DNA from 4 places in the Terrabacter aeriphilus genome. Region 2 is predicted to be linked to each of the others. Evidence: riboswitches for the same ligand, from Rfam matches in the RefSeq annotation. Region 2 holds a riboswitch; each other region holds the start of a gene.

Region 1 (5,093 bases), on a different contig from region 2:
GCCACCGAGGCCGGCGACGCCGTCGCGGGCTCGGTCCTGCACCACGACGACGCGGGCCTCGAGCCCGCCGACGCCGCCCTCGCCGCCTGGGCGCGCGCCGTCACGCGCGACGCCAACGCGACGACCGCCGAGGACCTCGAGCCGTTGCGCGCCGCCGGGTTCGACGACCGGCAGATCTTCGCGATCACGGCGTTCGTCGCGCTGCGGCGCGCGTTCTCGCTCGTCAACGACGCCCTCGGCGTCCGCCCCGACCGCCAGCTGCGCGACGACGCCTCCCCGACGGTGCGCGAGGCCGTGTCGTTCGGGCGCGCGCCCGCCGACCGCCCCTCCTGACGCCGTCCGCCAGGCCGATCACGTATGCCGCCGGGCCCGCTCCGCGCGACCGGGCCCCACCCGCGGTGGGGAGGTGTCAGACGCTCTGCGTGGCGACGCCGCGCAGCAGCGCGAGGTAGTCGTCGGTGGGCCGCGCACCGGTCACGGCCGCATACCCGTTCGCGATCATGAACGGAGTCGCGGTGACGCCGAGCGACCTCGCCTGCTGCTCGTCGGCGCGCACATGGTCGGCGTACTCGTCCGAGGCGAGCACGGCGGAGACCCGTCGCTCGTCGAGGCCGCACTCCGCGGCCAGGCGCTGCAGCACCTCGTGGTCGTCGAGGGCGAGCCCCTCGCCGAAGTGTGCGGCGTGGAAGCGCTCGGTCGCGGCGCCCCGGAGGGCCGGGCCACCCATCTCGCCCGCGAGGGCGCACAGCCGGTGCGCGTCGAAGGTGTTCGCGCGCACGGCGCGGTCCCAGTCGAAGACGAGGTCGTCGGCCTCGGCGAGCTCGCTCGCCCGGGCGTTCATCAGGTGCCCGGCCCCGGCGTCGCCACCATGGCGCACCGAGAGGTGCTCGCGCACGGGCACGCCCCCACCCACCGCCACGTCGGGGTCGAGCTCGAACGACCGGAGCCGCACCGTGACGTCACTGGGCCGCTCGAAGCCGTGCACCGCGGCCTCGACGCGCCGCTTGACGATCCACGAGTACGGGCAGGTGAGGTCGCCCCAGAGGTCGAGCTCGATGACGGTCGTGGACTCGGCAGCAGGCTGGTCGGTCATCGACTCAGTCAACCACGCACCGTTTCGCGGCCCACACAGCGCTGCGCCCCCACCGGTCACCGGTGGGGGCGCAGCGCGAAGGCCTGGTGGAGCGACCGCTCAGATGCGGCCGTACGACGAGGGCGTCGTCCAGATGGAGTGGTTGCCCGTCGTCGTGCCGGGACGCTGCGCGTCGATCATCCGGCCGGGGCTGACGTAGATGCCCACGTGGTAGATCGGGGAACCGAAGAAGACGAGGTCGCCGGGGCGCGGGTCGCTGACCGGGGTGGCGGCGCGGGCCTGCGCAGAGGCCGTGCGCGGGATCGAGATGCCGGCCTGGCGGTAGACGTAGGAGGTGAAGCCCGAGCAGTCGAAGCCGTTGGGCGTCGTGCCGCCGTAGACGTAGGGAACGCCGGAGTAGGCCTGCGCGATGCCGACGATGCCCGAGGCGCTCGGCGCGGGGGCGTTGAGCGCGGCGCGGCTCGACGAGCGCGAGGCCCGCGAGCTGGAGCTGGAGGAGCTCGAGCTGGACGAGGACGAGCTGGACGAGCTCGTGTCGCGGGAGGCCGCGGCCTCGCGGGCGGCGGCGCGCTCGGCCGCACGCTCGGCGGCGGCCTTCTCGGCCTTGGCCTGCGCGCGCTCGCGCTTGACCTTGACGTCCTCGATGACGACCGGCTTGACCTTGGCCTTGAGGGCCGGCTTGGCGTAGCCGATCGCGGACAGGGCGCTGGGGGCGGTGACCGTGCCGGCGGCCGGGCCGACGGCCGCGGCACCGGAGACGCTGACGCCGGCCACGGGGCTGTTCGAGCCGTCGGCGGCGCTGGCGCTGGCCGGGTTGGCGAACGTCGCGACGAGGCCACCCGAGGCGGCCACGATCGCCGCACCCTTGACGGCGGGCTGCGCCGACTCCCGGGCGATCGTCTTCAGCTCGGAGATCGCGTTGAAGCGACCGGGGGCGCGATGACGCCCGGGAACGTTCTGAGCCACAGATTGACCTCTCGACGCCTACGAGGTGAGCTGTCGGGTTCGGGCTTGAGGTACTACCCGGCCTTCGCTCGGACCGGCAACGGTCCGTGGAGGGCTTCACCCCGAGGGCGTCTCACGACGCCCGGAGAACGGTGGGTCCCCCGCTCCTGCCATTGGTGTTCGAACTGGGCCCCTGGTCGATGGCAGGACTCGGCGGTCCGACCCGGGGCGCCCACTCGACGGGGAGAGCAAGCCCGCCAACCGTACCCAATGGTCACGGTCCTGTCACTTTCCGTCCACAGGTCTCCCGGGCGGGTCGCGAGCGGGTGGGGCGCGGGTGCAGCGCCCCCTCGGCGGCCGGTCCGGCCGAGGCTCAGGCGGCCTGGCAGAAGACGTGGACCGCGACGTCCGCCGGCAGCGAGACACCGGTCGAGGGCTCGCTGCCCTCACGCACGGCCACGACGCGCGAGCCGTCGCGCACCACCTCGACGCGGGCTCCAGGCACGACGCCGGCGCTCGTCAGCAGCGCCAGGGCCTCGGGATCGACCTGCACGGGCTCGCCGATGCGGCGGATCGTCACGACCGACGGGGCGTCGCCGACGGCCGCGGTCAGGGTGCGCAGGCCGGTGAGGAAGTCCTCGTCCTGGCGCACGCCGAGCTCGTCGAGGCCGGGGATCGGGTTGCCGTAGGGCGACTCGAGCCCCTCGCCGATGAGGCCGAGGATCTTGCGCTCGACCTTCTCCGACATGACGTGCTCCCAGCGGCACGCCTCGTCGTGCGCGTACTCCCACTCGAGGCCGATGACGTCGACGAGGAGGCGCTCGGCGAGCCGGTGCTTGCGCATGACCCGGGTGGCGAGCAGCCGGCCGTGGTCGGACAGCTCGAGGTGCCGGTCGCCCGACACGGCCACGAGGCCGTCGCGCTCCATACGGGCCACCGTCTGCGACACGGTCGGGCCCGAGTGGCCGAGGCGCTCGGCGATGCGCGCGCGCAGCGGCACGATCCCCTCCTCCTCGAGCTCGTAGATCGTGCGCAGGTACATCTCGGTGGTGTCGATCAGGTCCGTCACGGTCATACCTTCTCAGAATCAGGGAGCCTCGGGCGCCGCGCGCGCACGCCCGCCCCGCCCACGGCGGGTGGGGTCGTGCCGCGGCACCCAGAGGCGCAGCCAGCCGGCGCCGACGACCGCGCCGGCGCCGAGCACGACGGCCGACGCGCCGAGGGTCATGACGGCACTCAGCCCTGACAACACCAACGGGCCCGCCGCCCTTCCCAGGTCGGCGCAGAGCCGCCAGCCGCCGAGGAACTGGGCCCGGCCGTCCGCGGGCGACGCGTCCGCTCCCAGCGTCATGATGAGCCCCGCCCCGAGCCCGTTGCCGATGCCGAGCACCGTCGCCGCCGCCGTCACCGCGACGAGGCTCGTCGCGAGCGGCAGCAGCGCCATGCCGAGGCCGAGCACGAGCATGCTCGGCACCGCGGCGGCGACCCGGCCGTAGCGGTCCATCAGCCAGCCCGAGGGGTAGAAGAGCGCCATGTCGATGGCCCCGGCCACGCCGAAGACGAGCGAGGTCTGCGCCGGGGAGAAGCCGACCGACTCGGCCCAGAGCGGCACGAGGGCCTCGCGGATCGCGCGCGCCCCGGCCACGCACATGGCGCCCGTGCCGAGGGTGAGCAGGACGTGCCGGTGCGCGAGCAGCACCGAGGCCACGCTGCGCGGCGCGGACCGCAGGGCACCCTCGTCGTGGCGGGCGGTGATGTCGGGCGCGAGGAGCACGAGCGTGAAGGCCGCGGCGCTCGCGACGACCCCGATGGCATACGCCGACCCGATGCCCCACCGCCCGATGACGAGGGAGCCGATGAAGGGGCCGACGAAGTAGCCGATGCGGTGCACCCCGCCGAGCGTCGAGAGGGCGCGGGCGCGCAGCGCGACGGGCACCGCCTCGGTGAGGTAGGCCTGCCGGGCCAGCCCGAAGAGCGAGCCGGCGAGCCCGATGACGAGCACGCCGGCGAAGAGCTGCACGAGCCCGCCGGCGAGGGCCGCGAGCAGCATGCCGACGGCCTCGATGACCGCGGCAGCGAGCAGCGCGCGGCGCTCGCCGATGCGCGCGGCGAGCGCGCCGGAGGGGAGGTCGCCGAGCAGCTGACCGACGCCCATCATCGCGACGAGGAGCGCGGCGACCCCGACCGATGCGCCGAGCTCGCGGGCCGAGACAGCCACGATCGGCGACACCGCGCCGGCGCCCGTCGAGCCGAGCAGCGTGGGGCCGTATGCCGACAGCGCGATCGCGCGCAGCCGTCCGCCCGGCTCGGGCGGGGTCTCCCCTGAAATCTCGGTCACGCCACAGGACCCTAACGATTGGGTTTCTCGGGTGGCCGCCCCCGCGCCCCGGCGGAAGCATTGCTCCGTGGCCGGGACTCAGAGCACGAGCAGCCCCAGGGCGGTCGAGGTGGCGTTGGCGGCGAGGACCGCGCACGCCAGCGTCACCACGCCCTCGCGCCCGCGCACCCGCCACGCCCAGCGCAGCAGCGCGGTCTCGACGGCGACGACGACGGCCTCGCCGGCCAGCAGGTGCCACGCGGACCCGAAGGCGGTCGACGCCGCGAAGAGCAGCGGCTGGGTCAGCACGTTGACGAGGGCAGCCCCGGCGACCGCCACGCGCCGGCTCGCCCAGCCGGCGAGCCGGGCGGGCACGACGAGCAGGGGCAGCTCGGCCGCGAGCGTCAGTGCGAGCGCCGTGAGCGCGCGAGGGATCATCGCGTGACGTCCGTCGCCGCGCCGCCGTCGCCTCCTGCGCGCACCGTCACGCTCCTCGTGCTCGGGGCCGTCGCGGCGGCCCTCGCCGCGGCGCTGGGGTCGCCGATGGCCACGGCCGTCATCGGCCTCATCCTCTTCGGCATCCTGCACAACCTCCTCGAGATCCGCTACGTCGTCGGCCGCTTCCCGGGCGTGCTCGGCCGGCCCTTCCTCGACCTGCTCGTCGGCCTCATCACCGGCATCGTCGTGTGCCGGCTGCTCGTCGGCGTCGTCGGCCGGCCCGCGCAGCTCGCCGAGGTC
Region 2 (5,093 bases):
GGGTTCCCGCCGACCAACGTGCCCAGCTCGACGCCCGCTGGATGGAGGAGCACGCCGCTGAGGTCGAGGCTTCCGGCATGCCCACGTGCGACGCCCTCTCCTGGCGCCAGTAGCGGCACCTCCCGGAGGTGCTCGACCGCTACGCGAAGCGTGACGGGTGGCTGTCGCTCCTCGACGTCGACGAGGTCATCACGCTCCCGGCCGGCCAGGGGCGGATACCTCGACCAGCACACGATCAGGTGGGCGCGGGAGGACGTCGTGTCATGCGGCAACGGATGGGACAAGCGCGTCAAGTCGATCGTGCGCTGCGACCGCGCCCTGCCGTTGGCCAGCGTCCACGCCATCAGTCGCGGACCGTTCCTGCAGCTCGAACCGGATCAGGGTCGCATCCTGCACTTCAAGGCACCGGGTACCGGCCTCATCCCTCACACCGTCGAGGATCTGGGCGCCCAGAGCCGCTTGTCGGCCCAGTCCGCCGCAAGGTAGCCGGCAACGGCGGTGCGTGGCCACTGGTCGACCGCGAGCGGGCAGAGATGGAGCTGGCGAGGGGACTCGAACCCCTAACCGCCTGTTTACAAGACAGGTGCGCTACCAATTGCGCCACGCCAGCGGGTCCCCGGCACGCGACCGCGGACGGGCGAAAGCGTAACGGAGGGGGCCGGCATACGGGAAAAGGCCGTCAGGCCCACGCCCTGCGCCGGACGGACGACGGCCCCGCGCAACCCAGGGGTTGGTCGCGCGGGGCCGTCGGGCTCAGTTCTATCAGGAACTCACGGCAGGCGCAGGACCTGACCGACGAAGATGAGGTTCGGGTTCGGCACCCGAGCGGAGTTGGCCTTCCAGAGGGCCTTCCAGCCGCCCCGGACGTGGTGGCTCGCGGCGATCTTGCCGAGCGTGTCGCCACGGTGGACCGTCACCTTGGCGCCCTTGCCGGTGTAGGTGTTGGTCGCCTTGGGCTTGGCGGCGTAGGTCTTCTTCTTGACGACCTTCTTCTTGACGACCTTCTTCTTCGTCGCCACGGGCTTGCGCACGGTCGAGCGCGACACGGGCGAGCTGGTCGCGCCACCGTTCGAGCGGGTCAAGCCGGCGCGCTGCGAGCAGACGGGCCAGGCGCCGGGGCCCTGGGAGGCGAGCACGCGCTGGGCGACCGCGATCTGCTCGGCGCGGGTGGCGAGGTCGGCACGCGAGGCGTACGCGCGGCCGCCGTAGCCGACCCAGGTGCTCTGCACGAACTGCAGACCGCCGTAGTAGCCGTTGCCGGTGTTGATGTGCCAGTTGCCGCTCGACTCGCAGGCGGCGACGCGGTCCCAGACCGAGGCGGCCTTGGCCGACCCGGCGGTGGCGATGCCACCGACGAGGGTGGCGGCGCCGGCGATTCCGACTCCCGCGATGCGCTGCTTCACCGAGACCTGCTTGGCGGCAGCATGCTTGGACATGTACTGCATAGGGGTGTTCCTTCCTGACGCGCGCCTGCGGGGTTAGCTGTCGGGTTGGGACGTCAGGTTGCCCCGCCGCTCTCGCGGCTTCACCCCTAGACCAGCTCTCGTCCTCTTCGACGGGTGCCTCGGCACCGGCTCTGACTGGTCACACTGGGTCCCCCGTCCTCGCCCGGCCCACGGTCGTGGGCTGCATCCCTGGCTGGCGAGGCTCGGCGCACACAGGGAACGGATTGATGTGGGTGTCCATGTGAAGTTGTGGGAGCGCTCGGGTGGAGCCGGACGCGAGCACTGACGGTACGTGAGGAACGGGCTCCCTGACAAGGCGCGCCGAGACACTTTCGTGATCGTTCCTTGACGTTCCCTTCACCTCCGGATGGCAGGTGCACAGACCGCCCACAGCGCACGCACGGGCGGCACGCTCGTGACAGAGGTGGGGCGGGGTGCCTCAGAAGCCGAACGGGCTGCTGCTGAAGGGCAGCCAGCTGAGGCTCGCACCCTCCTTCAGCGCGAGCAGCGCGGCCACCGCGCCGAAGACCGCGAGCACCGCGGCCACGACCTGCGTGGCGAGGCCGGTCGGCACGATGGCGCGGGCGATGGAGCGCGAGCCGCGCCGCAGCGAGGCCCCGCCGGGACCCCACCAGAGCATGAGCAGGCCGAGCGCGCCGCCGACCCCGAGCGTGAGCGGCGTGCCCGGGCCGAGGTCGCCCCCCTGCGTGCCCGTCAGCAGCAGCGCCGTCGCGAAGATGCCGGCGAGCGCCACGGCCGCGGGCAGCACGAGGCCGACGACGGTCGCGACGACCCCGAGCACGAAGTGCCACGGACTCGACACCACCGCGAACGGCACGTCGCTGCGCCGCCGCCCGTAGTCGTAGCGCCGCAGCACGAGCGCGGTCACCGACCGGTCGGTCGCCCGCGCGAACGCCGAGAGCACGGTCACGGCGACGATCGCGGCACCCGGCCAGGCCATCAGCGCGCCCACCCACGCCACCGCGACGGCCGCGAGCAGCCCGGTGCGCATCGGCAGCCCGATCCGGGGGTCGCCCTCGCGCCCTGCCGGCTCCTCGCCCTGCCACTCGCCGTCGGACCCGTCCCAGTCGTCGTGGCCCTCGTCACCGTGATCGTCACGGGTTTCGTATGCCGGCTCCTGCCGTGAGGTGCCCCGCCCCCGTCCCACGGGCGGGGCCCACCGCGACGCGTCGGCGTCGGCGTCGTCCGCCCGCGACGTCGTCCGCGGCATGTCGGCGGGCACCGGGGGCAGCACGGCGGTGCTGCCGCCCTGCACGACCTGCGTGTCGCCGGGCGAGGCCTCGGTGAGGCGCCCGTCGTCCCACGGCCCGCCGCTCGGGGTGGGCACCGTCGCGGCCCGCCCGGCCGCGTAGAGCTCCAGGGCGTCGATGACCTCGTCGGCGTGCGGGCGCCGGCGGGGGTCCGGCGAGAGCGAGGCCCGCAGGAGGGGCACGAGGCGCGGGTCGACCCCCTCGAGGTCGACCTCCCCGGCCCGCACGCGGGCGAGGACGGCGTCCATGCGACCGCGCCCGAAGGGCGGACGGCCCGACGCGGCATACGTGATCGTGGCGGCCCAGCCCCACCAGTCGGTGGCGTCGGTGATGGCGGCACCCTCCACGAGCTCCGGGGAGAGGTAGCCGGGCGTGCCCATGACGAGGCCGCCGACGGTGTGGCGCACGTCGTCCTGCAGGTGGGCGATGCCGAAGTCGATGAGGACGGGGTCGCCGTCCTCGAGCAGCACGTTGCCGGGCTTGATGTCGCGGTGCACGACGCCGCAGGCGTGGATGGCCCGGATCGCCTCGGCGCTGCCGCGCGCGAGGCGCAGCAGGTCGGCCGGCTCCATCGGCCCGTGGTCCTCGACGACCTCGTCGAGCGCGGGCCCCGGCACGTAGCGGGTGACGACGTAGGGGCGCGGCCCCATGACGTCGGCGTCGACGACGCTAGCCACGCGCGCGTCACGGATGCGCGAGAGGGTGTCGACCTCGCGCGCCAGGCGCTGGCGGGCGTCGACGTCGTGCGCGACGTGCGTGCGCAGCACCTTGACGGCGACCGCGCGCCCGCGCGGGTCGAGCGCGAGGTGCACGACGCCCATGCCGCCCTCGCCGATCTCCTCGATGAGGCGGTAGGGCCCGAGCCGCTCGCCCGTGACGCGCCGACCCCTCTCGCCCGTCCCCTCACCCGAGCGGTCGCCCGGCTCGAGCGAGGTCGTGCGCGCGGACCGCGGGCTCGCCACCCGCTCGGTCCGCTCGTACGCCGTCATGCCTCTACGGTATGCGACGGGCCCGGTGCCCGAGCACCCCAGCACGCCCGCGCGTGCCGGTGGCTCAGCTCGAGATGTAGTCGCGCAGCTGGTCGCGTTCGGACTGCAGCTCGTCGAGCCGGTGCTTGACGATGTCGCCGATGCTGACGATCGCCGTGAGGCGGCCCTCGGCGTCGACGATCGGCACGTGGCGCACGCGCTGCTCGGTCATCGTGGCGGCGAGGTCGGCCACGTCGTCCGAGGCGGTGCCCGTCGACACCTCCCCCGTCATGATGGCGCTCACCGGGCCGTCGAGCACCGCCGTGCCGCTGCCGTGGAGGTGCACGACGACGTCGCGCTCGCTGACGATCCCGTCGACGCCCGTGCCGTCGGCGCTGACCACGACCGCACCGATGCGGTGCTCGGCGAGCAGGGCGAGCAGCCCGGCCACGGTCTCGTCCGGCTTGATGGTGATGACCTCGCTGCCCTTGTGGCGCAGCACGTCCGAAACCTTCACGGCGACTCCTTCACCTCGGCGCTGGGACCTCGGGGCGACCGTCCGGCGACTCGAGGGCTGCCTCGAGGGGCCCGCGCGGTGCCCTGTTCCGACCCTATGGCGCCACCGCACCGGGCGCCACCGTTCCCTCGTTAGAGTGGCCACGACGGTGTCGCGCCGGACCCGTGCGTCCCGTGCGCGCGGGATGGGTACGACCCGAGCACCGACCCCTCGAACCCAGGAGCTGATCGCGTGCCGCCCGCACGTCCGACCTACGACCTCGTCATCGCCGCGAACCGCCTGCCTGTCGACAAGGTCGTCGCCGACGACGGCGGGGTCGAGTGGCGACGCAGCCCCGGCGGCCTCGTGACCGCCATGGAGTCGGTCATGCGCAACCAGGCCGGTGCGTGGGTCGGCTGGGCCGGTGACTCGGGCGAGGCGCCGGAGCCGTTCGACGAGGGCGGCATCCACCTGCACCCCGTGCCGCTGTCGGCCGACGAGGTGCGCGACTACTACGAGGGCTTCTCGAACGACACCCTCTGGCCGATCTACCACGACGTCATCGTGCCGGCGACGTTCCACCGCGAGTGGTGGTCGGCCTACCAGGCTGTCAACCAGCGCTTCGCCGAGGCCGTGGCCGAGGTGGCCGCCGAGGGCGCCACCGTGTGGGTGCAGGACTACCAGCTGCAGCTCGTGCCGGCCCTCGTGCGCCGGCTGCGGCCCGACGTGCGCATCGGCTGGTTCGACCACATCCCCTTCCCGCCCGTCGAGCTGTTCGCGCAGCTGCCGTGGCGTGCGCAGCTGCTCGAGGGGCTGCTCGGCGCCGACTTCCTCGGCTTCCAGCGGCAGGCCGACGCCCGCAACTTCGTGCGGGCCTGCCGCCAGCTGCTCGGCGCCGCGACGAAGCGCGACC
Region 3 (5,093 bases), on a different contig from region 2:
GGCTACGCGTATGCCGGCCCGTTCAAGGCGCGCGCGGCCTACCGGTGGTCGTGCGAGGTGTCGGTCTACCTCGCCGGGCACCGTCGCGGGCTCGGGGGCGGGCGCAGGCTCTACGAGGCGCTGCTCGAGCGGCTGGCTGCCCGGGGCTACCGCACGGCCGCGGCCGGGATGACCCAGCCCAACGAGGCGAGCGCGCGGCTGCACGCGGCGCTGGGGTTCGAGCCCGTCGGCACCTACCGCGCCATCGGCTGGAAGCTCGGCGCCTGGCGCGACGTCACGTGGGTGCAGCGCGCCCTCGGCGATCCTCTCGCCTCGCCCGACCCGCCGGACGGCCAGGACCCGCCCGGCCCCGCCTGACGGCGCGCCCGAGGCGCGACGGTGCCCACCCGACCGGGAGGTCGAGTGGGCACCGTCGTGAGTCGCGAGGGGGCGTCTGCCCCCTGCGGTCAGGGCAGGGTCGGGTAGTCCGTGTAGCCCTCGGCGCCGCCGCCGTAGAAGGTGTCGGCGTTCGGCTCGTTGAGCGGGGCGCCCTCGCGCCAGCGCCGCACGAGGTCGGGGTTGGCGAGGAACTCGCGCCCCACGGCGACGAGGTCGCCGAGGTCGCGCTCGAGGATGTCCTCGACGTCGGCGAGCTGGGTCACCGAGCCGAAGCCGCTGTTGAGGATGACCGGGCCGCCGAAGCGCTTGCGCAGGTCGCGCACGACGTCGGCCTCCGGGTCGCCGAGGATGCTGAGGTAGGCCAGGCCCAGCGGGGCGATGCCCTCGACGAGCGCCTCGTACGTCGCGGCCGTGTCGGCCTCGTCCTGCTCGAGCACGCCCTGGATGTTGTGCGCGGGCGAGACGCGGATGCCGACGCGGTCGGCGCCGATGGCCTCGGCCACGGCCTTCGTGATCTCGATCGTCAGGCGGGCGCGGTTCTCGGGCGAGCCGCCGTAGGCGTCGGTGCGCTGGTTGCTGCTCGGCGCGAGGAACTGGTGCGGCAGGTAGCCGTTGGCCGCGTGCACCTCGACGCCGTCGAGCCCGGCGGCGACCGCCTGGCGGGCGGCGTGGACGAACTCCGCCACGAGCCCGGGGATCTCCTCGGTCTCGAGGGCGCGCGGGACGACATACGGCTGCTGGCCGTTCGCGGTCACGATCTCGCCGGGCGCGGCGATGGCGCTCGGTGCGACGCTCTCGAGCCCGCCCTTGTTGTCGGGGTGCGCGATGCGGCCGGCGTGCATGAGCTGGACGACGACGTGGCCGCCGCCCGCGTGCACGGCGTCGGCGACGAGGCGCCAGCCGGCGACCTGCTCGTCGGAGTGCATGCCGGGGGTGTCGAGGTAGCCCTGGCCGACGGCGCTGGGCTGGGTGCCCTCGGTGATGATGAGGCCCGCGCTGGCGCGCTGGCCGTAGTACTCGGCGTTGAGCTCGGTGGGCGCCTGGCCCTCGCCGGCGCGGTTGCGCGTCAGCGGTGCCATGACGAAACGCTGGGGGAGGTCCCAGCGGCCGATGCGGATGCTCTCGAAGGCCGTGGACACAGGCCTGCTCCTCACTGTCGCGGACGACGGTCGAACGGGTGGTCACTCACGTGATGAGGCCCACCGGACTGGTAGAGCCTTCAACCACCTACCCGAAAGACAAGTCCGGGCCGTCGCCCCGCATTCCTCGGCGCCCGTGTGGCGAGCACCACGCCGCCGTGTGCCGGGTGCGTCCGGGCGCGACGAAGGGGAGGACGCCAGTGGCATCCTCCCCTTCGCGGAACGCGTGAGACCGGGTCAGAACGCGTGGGACCGCGTCAGACCCCCGTGGGTCACGGCGCGTAGATGTAGCGCATGCCGCCCTGGTCGGTCAGCGTGCGGGTGTTGTAGTTGTACGCACCGGCGAGGGCGTTCATCTCGACGATGGTCACCTCGTTGCCGTTGACGGCCGTCACCCAGCCGACGTGGCCGACGCTCGAGGAGCCGTGGACGCCGGGCTGCATGACGAGGATGGAGCGCGCGCGCGGCGTGCCGCTCACGGTGTAGCCGGCGCTCGCGGCGCCCGAGGCCCAGGCCATGGCGTTCCCGGCCCAGCCGCCGGGGTAGTAGCCCTCGGACTGGTACCACTTGTTGAGGGCGCCCCACGTGCACTGGCCACGGGTGGCCCAGTTGCGCGAGGAGTGCGAGCCCGAGGAGGCGCTCGGCGTGTAGTCGTTGCTGCTCGACTTCGACGACGACGTGCTCTTCGTCAGGCTGCGACGCGTCAGGTCGCGCGAGGCGCGCTGCGAGGCCTCGCGCTCGGCCGCGGCCTTCTGCGCGGCCTTCTTCGCAGCCTTCGCGGCCTTGGCGGCCGCGCGCTGCTCCTTGACCTGGACGTCCTCGATGACGCGCACCTTGGTGGGCGTGCGCTTGGCGATCGCCTGCTGCACGGCCGGCGCGAAGCCGATCTTCGACAGGGCGCTCGGCGCGGTGGTCGTGGCGGCTGCGGCGGCCGGGCCGACCGCGGCCGGGGCTGCCTCGACGCCGGCGGCGGCGACGGCGCCGTTCGCCGACGAGACGGTGTCGGCGCTCGCGGGGTTCGCGAAGGTGGCGACGAGCCCACCGGTGGCGGCGACGACGGCCGCGCCCTTCATCGCCGGCTGGGCCGACTCGCGGGCGAGGAGCTTGAGTTCGTTGAGTGGGTTGTGACGGCCCGGCGCACGGTGGCGCCCGCGGGTGGTCTCGTGGTTCACGGGTTCTACCTCTCCGCGCCTACGAAGTTAGCTGTCGGGTTCGGGCGGAAAGGTGCCCGGTCCGTGGCCGGGAAGCGAACGAGTCGCGGCCCGGTGGAAGGACTTCACCCCAAGGGCGTCCGAAGTCGTTGCGCCGGACGCCCGGAGAAACGTGTGGTTCCTCCGCTCCTGTCACAAGGTCTGTGCTCTCCCGGAAGGCGGTGACAGGACTAGGCGGTCCGCCTCACGAGAGTCCGACCGGTGGCCGGACTCCCGGAACTGTAGACGAATCAACTGGCAAAAGTCACGCCAAGGTAACGGTGCCGCGCCGTGCTCAGCCGCGATTGTCGGCTTTGAGGTACTTGACCAGCCCTTTACCTTCGCCAGGACCGCCCGGGAATGAGACGCACGTCACAGAGGCGTGGCGCGGGGGTGGGCTTGTCAGGCGCCCGACGTGAGGTGGCCGAAGACGATGACGTTGTCGCGGTACTCGTTGCGCGCGTCGGTGGGGCCGCCGCACGTGACGAGCCGGATCTCCGAGCGGGTGAAGTCGCCCCTGTAGACGGCCTCGGTCGGGAAGCTCGACTTGCGGTAGCTGGCCACCCGGTCGACCGTGAACGTCAGGTGCGTGCCGTCCTGGCGCGACACCTTCACGACGTCGCCTGCCTTGACCTTGCCGAGCTCGGCGAAGATGCCGGGCACGCCCGACGGGGTGTCGACGTGGGCCGCGACGACCGCCGGCCCGAGCTGGCCCGGGGTCGGCCCGTCGTCGTAGAGCCCGACCTCCTGGGCGGTTCCGGGCACCGAGATGGTTCCGTCGCCCTGCACGTGGAGCGGCACGAAGTCGCTCGAGCGCAAGCCGATCGACGGGATCTCGATCGACGTCAGGGCGGACGCCTCGAGGAAGGGCCCGATGCCGGTCCCGCCCGCCGGCGTCCCGCCCTGACCGGGGGTCGCCGACGGGCCGGAGGTCCCCGTGCCCGGCGTGCGGGCCGTGCTCGGGGTCGTCGCGGTGCTCTTGGTCGTCGGAGTGGTCGGCGTCGCGGTGGGCGCCGTGCTCGTCATGGTGCTCGTCGTCGGGACGCCGGCCGCCGCGGGCTGCGGCGGTCCGGACGTCCCGCGGAGCCCGAGCACGAGAGCGACGACCCCGACGACGAGCAGGATCACGGTCGCGGCGGCCGCCACCCCGGCCGCACCACGGGAGGTGGTGCGACGGGGCGTCGGCTCGGTGTGCTCAGGCATGGTGGATCCGGCCGATCAGGCGCGCGACCGCGCGCGACGGGCCGCGAAGACGCCGGAGCCGAGGGCCGCGACGAGCGCGCCGCCACCGACGAGGAGGAGGGCGTCGTTCGTGCCGCCGCTCTTCAGGGTGTCGGTGGGCAGGCCGCCACCGGTGTGCATGCCGCCGGCCGGGGCGACGCGCAGGGCGCCGCAGAGGGCCGGGTCGGTGGCCTCGGTGGGCAGCTTCGGGTCGAGGTCGCTCTTGGTGTCGCCGGAGTACTTGCCGTCGTGGTTGTGGTCGACACCGTGGATGACGACGACGGACTGGCCGGCCGAGATGGCCGTCGCGACCGCGTCGGAGACCTTGATGCTGCCGCGCTGGTAGGTCAGCTTGCCGCCGGGCGCGGTGTCGAAGCGGTCGATCGCGAGACCCGACTTGGGGCTCGTGTCGCCGGTCTTCGTCAGCGAGACGACGATGTCGCCGTAGGCCGGTCCGCCCTCGGTGGTGTTGAGGTGCCCGTCGCCGTTCTTGTCGTCGGACAGGACCGGGCACTCGTGGCGGGCCTCGGCCCCGAAGTGGATGTGGGCGGCGTGCGGGTTGTCGGGCAGCAGGCCGTTGGCGGCCATGGTCACGGTGATCCGGTTGCCGTCGACCTCGACCATCGCGGTGCCGCTCCCGGCGACGTCGCTGCCGGCGACCGGCTTGAGGTTGGCGCTGACCCAGGCGTCGGCCGCGAAGGCCGGCCCGACGCTGAGGGCCATGGCGGCGCCGGCCGCGAGGGTGGCGCCGGCGATCCGAGTGGTGGTGGTGCGCATCTGTTCTTCCTCCTTGATGAGGAGACAAGAGCCGTCCATCGTGGGGCTCAGACGGGGTCGTCGTCGACCGTCTCCGAGGTGTGCTTCGCCGCCACCAGCAGGTTGGATTGGGGTTCAAGCGAAAAACTTTCCCGATCGCACCCCGGGCGGCCTCCGAGCGGGCTTCACTGGAGTGGTGCCGGACCGCCCGCGCCCCCCGTGCACCACCCCTCCGACGACGGCAACAGCAACGACGACAACGACGACGACAAGGAGCACCGCCGTGCTCGAGAGCTCCCACGCGTTCAGCGGTTTCTCCGTCGACGACGTCGACGCGGCCCGCACCTTCTATGCCGACACGCTCGGGCTGTCGGTCAGCGAGGCCAACGGCATGCTGACGCTGCACCTC
Region 4 (5,093 bases), on a different contig from region 2:
TGCTCCGGCGCGACGTGCGGCTTCGACGCCTCGGCGTCGATTGACTCGGACGGGACCATCGCGTCCTACGCGTGGGACTTCGGTGACGGCAGCACGGGCACGGGCAAGACGCCCTCGCACCCGTATGCCGCGTCGGGGACCTACCCGGTGAAGCTGACGGTGACCGACGACAAGGGCGCCACCGGCACGCTGACGAAGGACGTCGTCGTGACGGTCCCGGTCAACCAGGCGCCGACGGCGGCGTTCGGGTCGTCGTGCTCCGGCGCGACGTGCGGCTTCGACGCCTCGGCGTCGATCGACTCGGACGGGACCATCGCGTCCTACGCGTGGGACTTCGGTGACAGCAGCACGGGCACGGGCAAGACGCCCTCGCACCCGTATGCCGCATCGGGGACCTACTCCGTCACGCTGACGGTGACCGACGACAAGGGCCTCACCGGCACGCTGACGAAGGACGTCGTCGTGACGCTGCCCTCGAGCAGCACGACGTTCGTCGGGGCGAACCACTCGGCTCCCGGCGCGGCCAAGTTCAAGGCCGCGGCGGTGCCGATGGGGACCCAGGCCGGTGATCTGATGCTCCTGATGTTCTCGCGTCCGACGGTGGCCACCTTCTCGGGGCCGACCGGCGTGACCGGCTGGACCCAGGTGGCGACGGTTACCAACGGCTCGGTCACCTCGACCGTGTGGCGCAAGAGCGCCGACGCGGCGGACGTGGGCAAGACGGTGCGGTTCGACGACCCGAGCGCCTACCGGCTAGGCACGCTCGAGCTCGCCGTCTACCGCGGCGCGAACGCCACCAGCGTCCGTGCGGTGAGTGCCGTCGATGCAGGCCGGAACTCGCACACGACGCCCGAGATCGCAGTCTCTGCTGGTGACTGGGTCGTGTCGCACTGGGCCGGGCTGACCTCGGCGGTGTCGCCGTGGACCCTGCCCTCGGGCATGGTCCTGCGCGACCACCTCGAGGACCCGAGCGGTTCGTACCGCTACGAGTCGCTCACGGCCGACCCCGGCGCGGTCGTCACCTCTGACGGCACGCACGCCGGGGTGACCGCCACGACGGTCAACAAGTCCGACCGTGAGGTCATGTGGTCGATCGCCTTCGGGCAGTCGTGACCACGTGGTGCCGGGAGTGCCCGCGGCTGCGGGTGCTCCCGGCACCAGCACGTCCGCCGGCGGTCAGACGGCGAAGTTGACGTTCTTCAGCAGTGAGCCGTAGGCGGCGAACTCCGACGACGTCGTGAGGGCCCACGAGCAGTTGAGGTTGTTCTTGTTCGTCGGCGGGCGGTTGAAGTAGTAGACCGCCGCGAACCAGCTCTCGTTGGCGATGATGTAGTTCTTCGCGTTCGTCAGCCAGGTGGCGCGACGGGCGTCCTTGGTGACGCCGAACTCCGGCAGGGCGACCAGCTTGCCGCGTGGCTTCGCGAAGGCGAGGACGGGATCGACGAGCGTCTTGAGCTCGACCCAGGCGCCCTTGCCCTCTCCGCACGAGCTCCAGTTGTATGCGTCCGCCCCGACGACGTCGACGTACGCGTCGCCCGGGTACCAGTTCGCGGCGTACGCGCGGTCTGACGGCTTGGTGCGGTAGGACCAAGCCGTCAGCTGGAGGGTGAACTTGACGTTGGTGACGCCCTGCTGCCGGAAGATCGTGACGACCCGGGCAAACGCTGCGCGGTACTCGGCCGGGGTGCCGAGCGAGGACTTCGCCAGGACCTCCGGCTCGTGGCCGAACGCCAGGAGCGTGAGGCCGCTCCGGGCCTTGATCGTCGTCGCCCAACGGACGATATTGGCGTACAGCGCCGAGCCGGACTTGGCGTTGGCGACGGTCCTCCAGTTCGCCGACGTGTTGGCCGTCACCATCCGGCCGGTGGGGACCGAGCCCTCGAAGGTGCCGTACTTGTGAATGCCGACCGCCGTGCCGGTCTTGGACTGCATCGTCGCGGTGTCGCCGGCGGCTCCCGCGTAGATCTTGCCGCCGGGCAGTGCGGTCGCCGTGGCGGCCTGCGCCGGCACGGCGAGGGTGGCCACGAGCGAGCCGGCCGCGGCGAGGCCGAGGGCGGCGAGGGTGAAGCGGTGGGGGGATCTGCGCGCGGGCAGGGCGAAGCGAGGGGTGGTGCGCATGTCTGCTCCAGGTCTCCTAGGCTGCCGACCGGGTTAGCTGACGGGTTCGGGCCGGATGGCGCCCTACAGGAGGAGGCTCCTGATTCACCCCGAGGGAACGGTGGGTCCCCGGCTCCCGGGAGGCCTCGAGGGCTCCGGGATTAGGCGATGTGTGTGAAGGCGAACGGAACCCTAGCGGACCCCTGCACACGGGGACAGGTCACGACAGGTCCGATGGGAACGGGCAGATGACACCAATCCGGACGATCCGGTCAGGACCCACGGACCGTCCGCACCCCCGTTCCTGAGCACGCGCGCGTGCTCAGGAACGCTGTGAGAGCGGACCCGTGCCAGGTGTGACGCGGATCACACCGTTTTCCCGTCATGGTCGTGTCAGTGGGCTGCGTCGCCCGCTTCGGTGACGCGTGCCCGAGCCTCGGAACCGGACTCGGAGATGGACTCAGAGATGGACTCGGAGGTGGACCCGGGTGCGGCGTGGGGCACGGCGGTCGAGCGGTGCGCGAGCCGGCCGGAGAAGGCGGGCAGGCCGTGGCGGCGCCGGGCGGCGAACCACACCGGCGGCCCGACGAGCAGGGCCAGGAGCAGGACGATCCCGGTGGCCGTGTTGGGCACGCCGAGCAGCTTGAGGGCCGAGGCGAGCAGCACGAAGGCGAGCGCCCGGCGCACGAGGCCGCCCGGGGCACGCGCCGAGAGCTGGGCGCCGATCCAGACGCCGGGGATCGAGCCGAGCAGGAGCGAGAGCGTCAGGTCGAGGTGGAAGTCGCCGAGCAGCATGTGCCCGATGGCGGCGGAGGCCACGAGCGGCACGGCCTGGAGCAGGTCGGTGCCGACGAGCTCACTCGCCTTGAGGCTGGGGTAGATCGCCATGAGCGCGATGATGATGAGCGAGCCCGACCCCACGGAGGTCATGCCGACGACGATGCCGCCGACCGCGCCCACGAGCACGGTCTGCCAGATGCGGACCCGCACGGTGGGCGGGCCGGGCGGCAGGGGCGCGGCGCTGCCGTCGAGTCGGCGCGCCCGCTCGAGCAGGCGCAGGTAGGCCCGCACGATGAGTCCGGCCGAGGCCAGCAGCAGGGCCACCCCGAGGGCGACCTGCAGCCAGTGCTGGGCGGCCGCGCCGGAGCCGAGGCGGTTGAGGATGAGCACGCCGACGAAGGCGCTCGGGATCGACCCGATGCAGAGCCACTTGACGAGCGCGAGGTTCACCGTGCCCCGGCGGAGGTGCACCATCGACCCGACGGGCTTCATCACCGCGGCCGCGACGAGGTCGCTCGAGACGGCCGTGAGCGGCGGCACGCCGAAGAAGAGCACGAGCATCGGCGTCATGAGGGCGCCACCGCCCATGCCGGTGAGCCCGACGATGATGCCGATGCCGAGCGAGGCGATCGTGAGCAGCGGGTCGAAGCTCATCCGATCCACCCTCCGTCGCGCAGGTGCTCGACGATCTGCTCGAGGGACTCCTCGAGGCTGCGTCCCGTCGTGTCCACGACGACGTCGGCGTCGACCGGCGCCTCGTAGGGCGACGAGATGCCGGTGAACTCCGGCAGGGACCCGGCCCGCGCCTGGGCGTAGAGGCCCTTGCGGTCGCGCTGCTCGCACACCTCCAGCGGGGTGGCGACGTGCACGAGGACGAAGTCGCCGACCTCGGAGACCATCCGGCGGACCTCGGCCCGGGTCTGCGCGAAGGGGGCGATGGGGGCGCAGACGGCCATTCCTCCGTGCCGGGCCACCTCGGCGGCCACGAAGCCGATGCGCAGCACGTTGGCGTCACGCCCGGCGCGGTCGAAGCCGAGCCCCGACGACAGCAGCCGGCGCACGAGGTCACCGTCGAGGAGGCTGACGCTGCGCGCCCCCTCGCTCTCGATGCGCTCGACGAGGGCGGAGGCGAGCGTGGACTTTCCCGACCCGGAGAGGCCCGTGAGGAGGACGACGACGCCGCGGCGGGTGCGCGGCGGGCGCCACCGGAGCAGCACGGTGCGGACGGCCGGGTGCAGGCCCGCGGGCTCGAGCCCCCGGTCGAGCGCGGCCCCTGCCGCGAGCCACGCCGGGTCGCTGTGGGCGAGCACGCGGACCGGTGAGCCGGCGGAGTGCGCGACGGCCGCGACGAGGGCGGCGTCGCTGTCGGCGTCGCGCCACCAGACCGGGGCGTCGACGACCGTGACGTCGGGGTGGGTCGCGGCCGTCGCGAGGAGGGCCGCACGCAACACGCCGGCCGGGATGCCTTGTGGCGTCGGGGAGCTCGGTGCGAGCACGACGAGTGGACCGGTCACCTCGTCGGCGAGCAGTGGTCGCTGGGCCAGCACGAGCGTCGCGCCGGGGTGCAGCCAGTCGGCGATCGGCGCCCTCGGGTCGGTGACGAGCTCACCGCTCACCGTCAGCCGCTCACGGCCGTCGACGCCCTCGCCGCGCTCCAGCTCGGTCCGCTGCAGCTCGGCCAGCGGCAGGCACGTCGCGTCGGTGAGCACGAGGCGTCCGCTGTCGACGAGCGGTGCCAGTGCGACGTCGCCGTCCGCCACCTCGACCGTGAGCCGGCGGGCCCCAGCCGTGGCCGACGGGTCGGCCGTGCGGCCGCCGGCCACGTCGGTGCCGGGCTCGACGCGGCCGCCGAGCAGGCGCCAGGGGAGCCGCACGCCGTCGCGCACCAGTTCCAGGTCCGCCGCGGCAGCCCCCTCCACGACGATCCGTGGCGCCGTCGTCCGAACGGCAGCAGTCAACGATGTCAACGTCTTTCCTCCCCCTTTGCGCCCACCCGCGTGACCAGCCTGCCATGCGGGGGGAGTCGCCGGAGGTGGAATGCGTGATGCCGGGGTCCGAGGCGCAGTGGCCTCGGACCCCGGCGGTCACACCGGTTCCCAATCGGGTCAGGAGGTCGGCGACGAGGCGACCGCGGACTTCCAGGTGGCGATGCTCTGCGGCATGTGCGGTGAGTTGCTTCCGGGCTTCGGCAGCAGGTTCCACGGGCCCTTCGCCCC

The links. Region 2 has a riboswitch for cyclic di-AMP ahead of ABD979_RS04965 (transglycosylase family protein). Riboswitches for the same ligand answer to the same signal wherever they lie in the genome.
Region 1: it holds a riboswitch for cyclic di-AMP, as region 2 does, so the genes downstream of both, ABD979_RS05495 (C40 family peptidase) here and ABD979_RS04965 (transglycosylase family protein) in region 2, are expected to answer to the same signal.
Region 3: it holds a riboswitch for cyclic di-AMP, as region 2 does, so the genes downstream of both, ABD979_RS18480 (CHAP domain-containing protein) here and ABD979_RS04965 (transglycosylase family protein) in region 2, are expected to answer to the same signal.
Region 4: it holds a riboswitch for cyclic di-AMP, as region 2 does, so the genes downstream of both, ABD979_RS05880 (glycosyl hydrolase) here and ABD979_RS04965 (transglycosylase family protein) in region 2, are expected to answer to the same signal.

Annotation. Positions count from the first base shown of each region.
Region 1 is NZ_BAABIW010000009.1:80,915-86,007, reverse strand. It holds gene ABD979_RS05505 (carboxymuconolactone decarboxylase family protein) at 1-333, shown strand, start outside; gene ABD979_RS05500 (DsbA family oxidoreductase) at 410-1,093, opposite strand; gene ABD979_RS05495 (C40 family peptidase) at 1,193-2,059, opposite strand; cyclic di-AMP (ydaO/yuaA leader) riboswitch at 2,060-2,240, opposite strand; gene ABD979_RS05490 (iron-dependent transcriptional repressor DtxR) at 2,412-3,107, opposite strand; gene ABD979_RS05485 (MFS transporter) at 3,126-4,376, opposite strand; gene ABD979_RS05480 (hypothetical protein) at 4,455-4,793, opposite strand; gene ABD979_RS05475 (hypothetical protein) at 4,797-5,093, shown strand, end outside.
Region 2 is NZ_BAABIW010000006.1:572,078-577,170, reverse strand. It holds gene ABD979_RS04975 (glycosyltransferase family 2 protein) at 1-113, shown strand, start outside; tRNA gene ABD979_RS04970 (tRNA-Thr) at 535-610, opposite strand; gene ABD979_RS04965 (transglycosylase family protein) at 771-1,445, opposite strand; cyclic di-AMP (ydaO/yuaA leader) riboswitch at 1,474-1,601, opposite strand; gene ABD979_RS04960 (serine/threonine-protein kinase) at 1,885-3,705, opposite strand; gene ABD979_RS04955 (CBS domain-containing protein) at 3,770-4,201, opposite strand; gene ABD979_RS04950 (alpha,alpha-trehalose-phosphate synthase (UDP-forming)) at 4,433-5,093, shown strand, end outside.
Region 3 is NZ_BAABIW010000027.1:18,857-23,949, forward strand. It holds gene ABD979_RS18470 (GNAT family N-acetyltransferase) at 1-357, shown strand, start outside; gene ABD979_RS18475 (alkene reductase) at 447-1,517, opposite strand; gene ABD979_RS18480 (CHAP domain-containing protein) at 1,790-2,689, opposite strand; cyclic di-AMP (ydaO/yuaA leader) riboswitch at 2,694-2,886, opposite strand; gene ABD979_RS18485 (sortase domain-containing protein) at 3,110-3,910, opposite strand; gene ABD979_RS18490 (CHRD domain-containing protein) at 3,926-4,705, opposite strand; gene ABD979_RS18495 (VOC family protein) at 4,968-5,093, shown strand, end outside.
Region 4 is NZ_BAABIW010000009.1:173,131-178,223, forward strand. It holds gene ABD979_RS05875 (PKD domain-containing protein) at 1-1,113, shown strand, start outside; gene ABD979_RS05880 (glycosyl hydrolase) at 1,177-2,118, opposite strand; cyclic di-AMP (ydaO/yuaA leader) riboswitch at 2,125-2,275, opposite strand; gene ABD979_RS05885 (sulfite exporter TauE/SafE family protein) at 2,491-3,531, opposite strand; gene cysC (adenylyl-sulfate kinase) at 3,528-4,835, opposite strand; gene ABD979_RS05895 (hypothetical protein) at 4,983-5,093, opposite strand, start outside.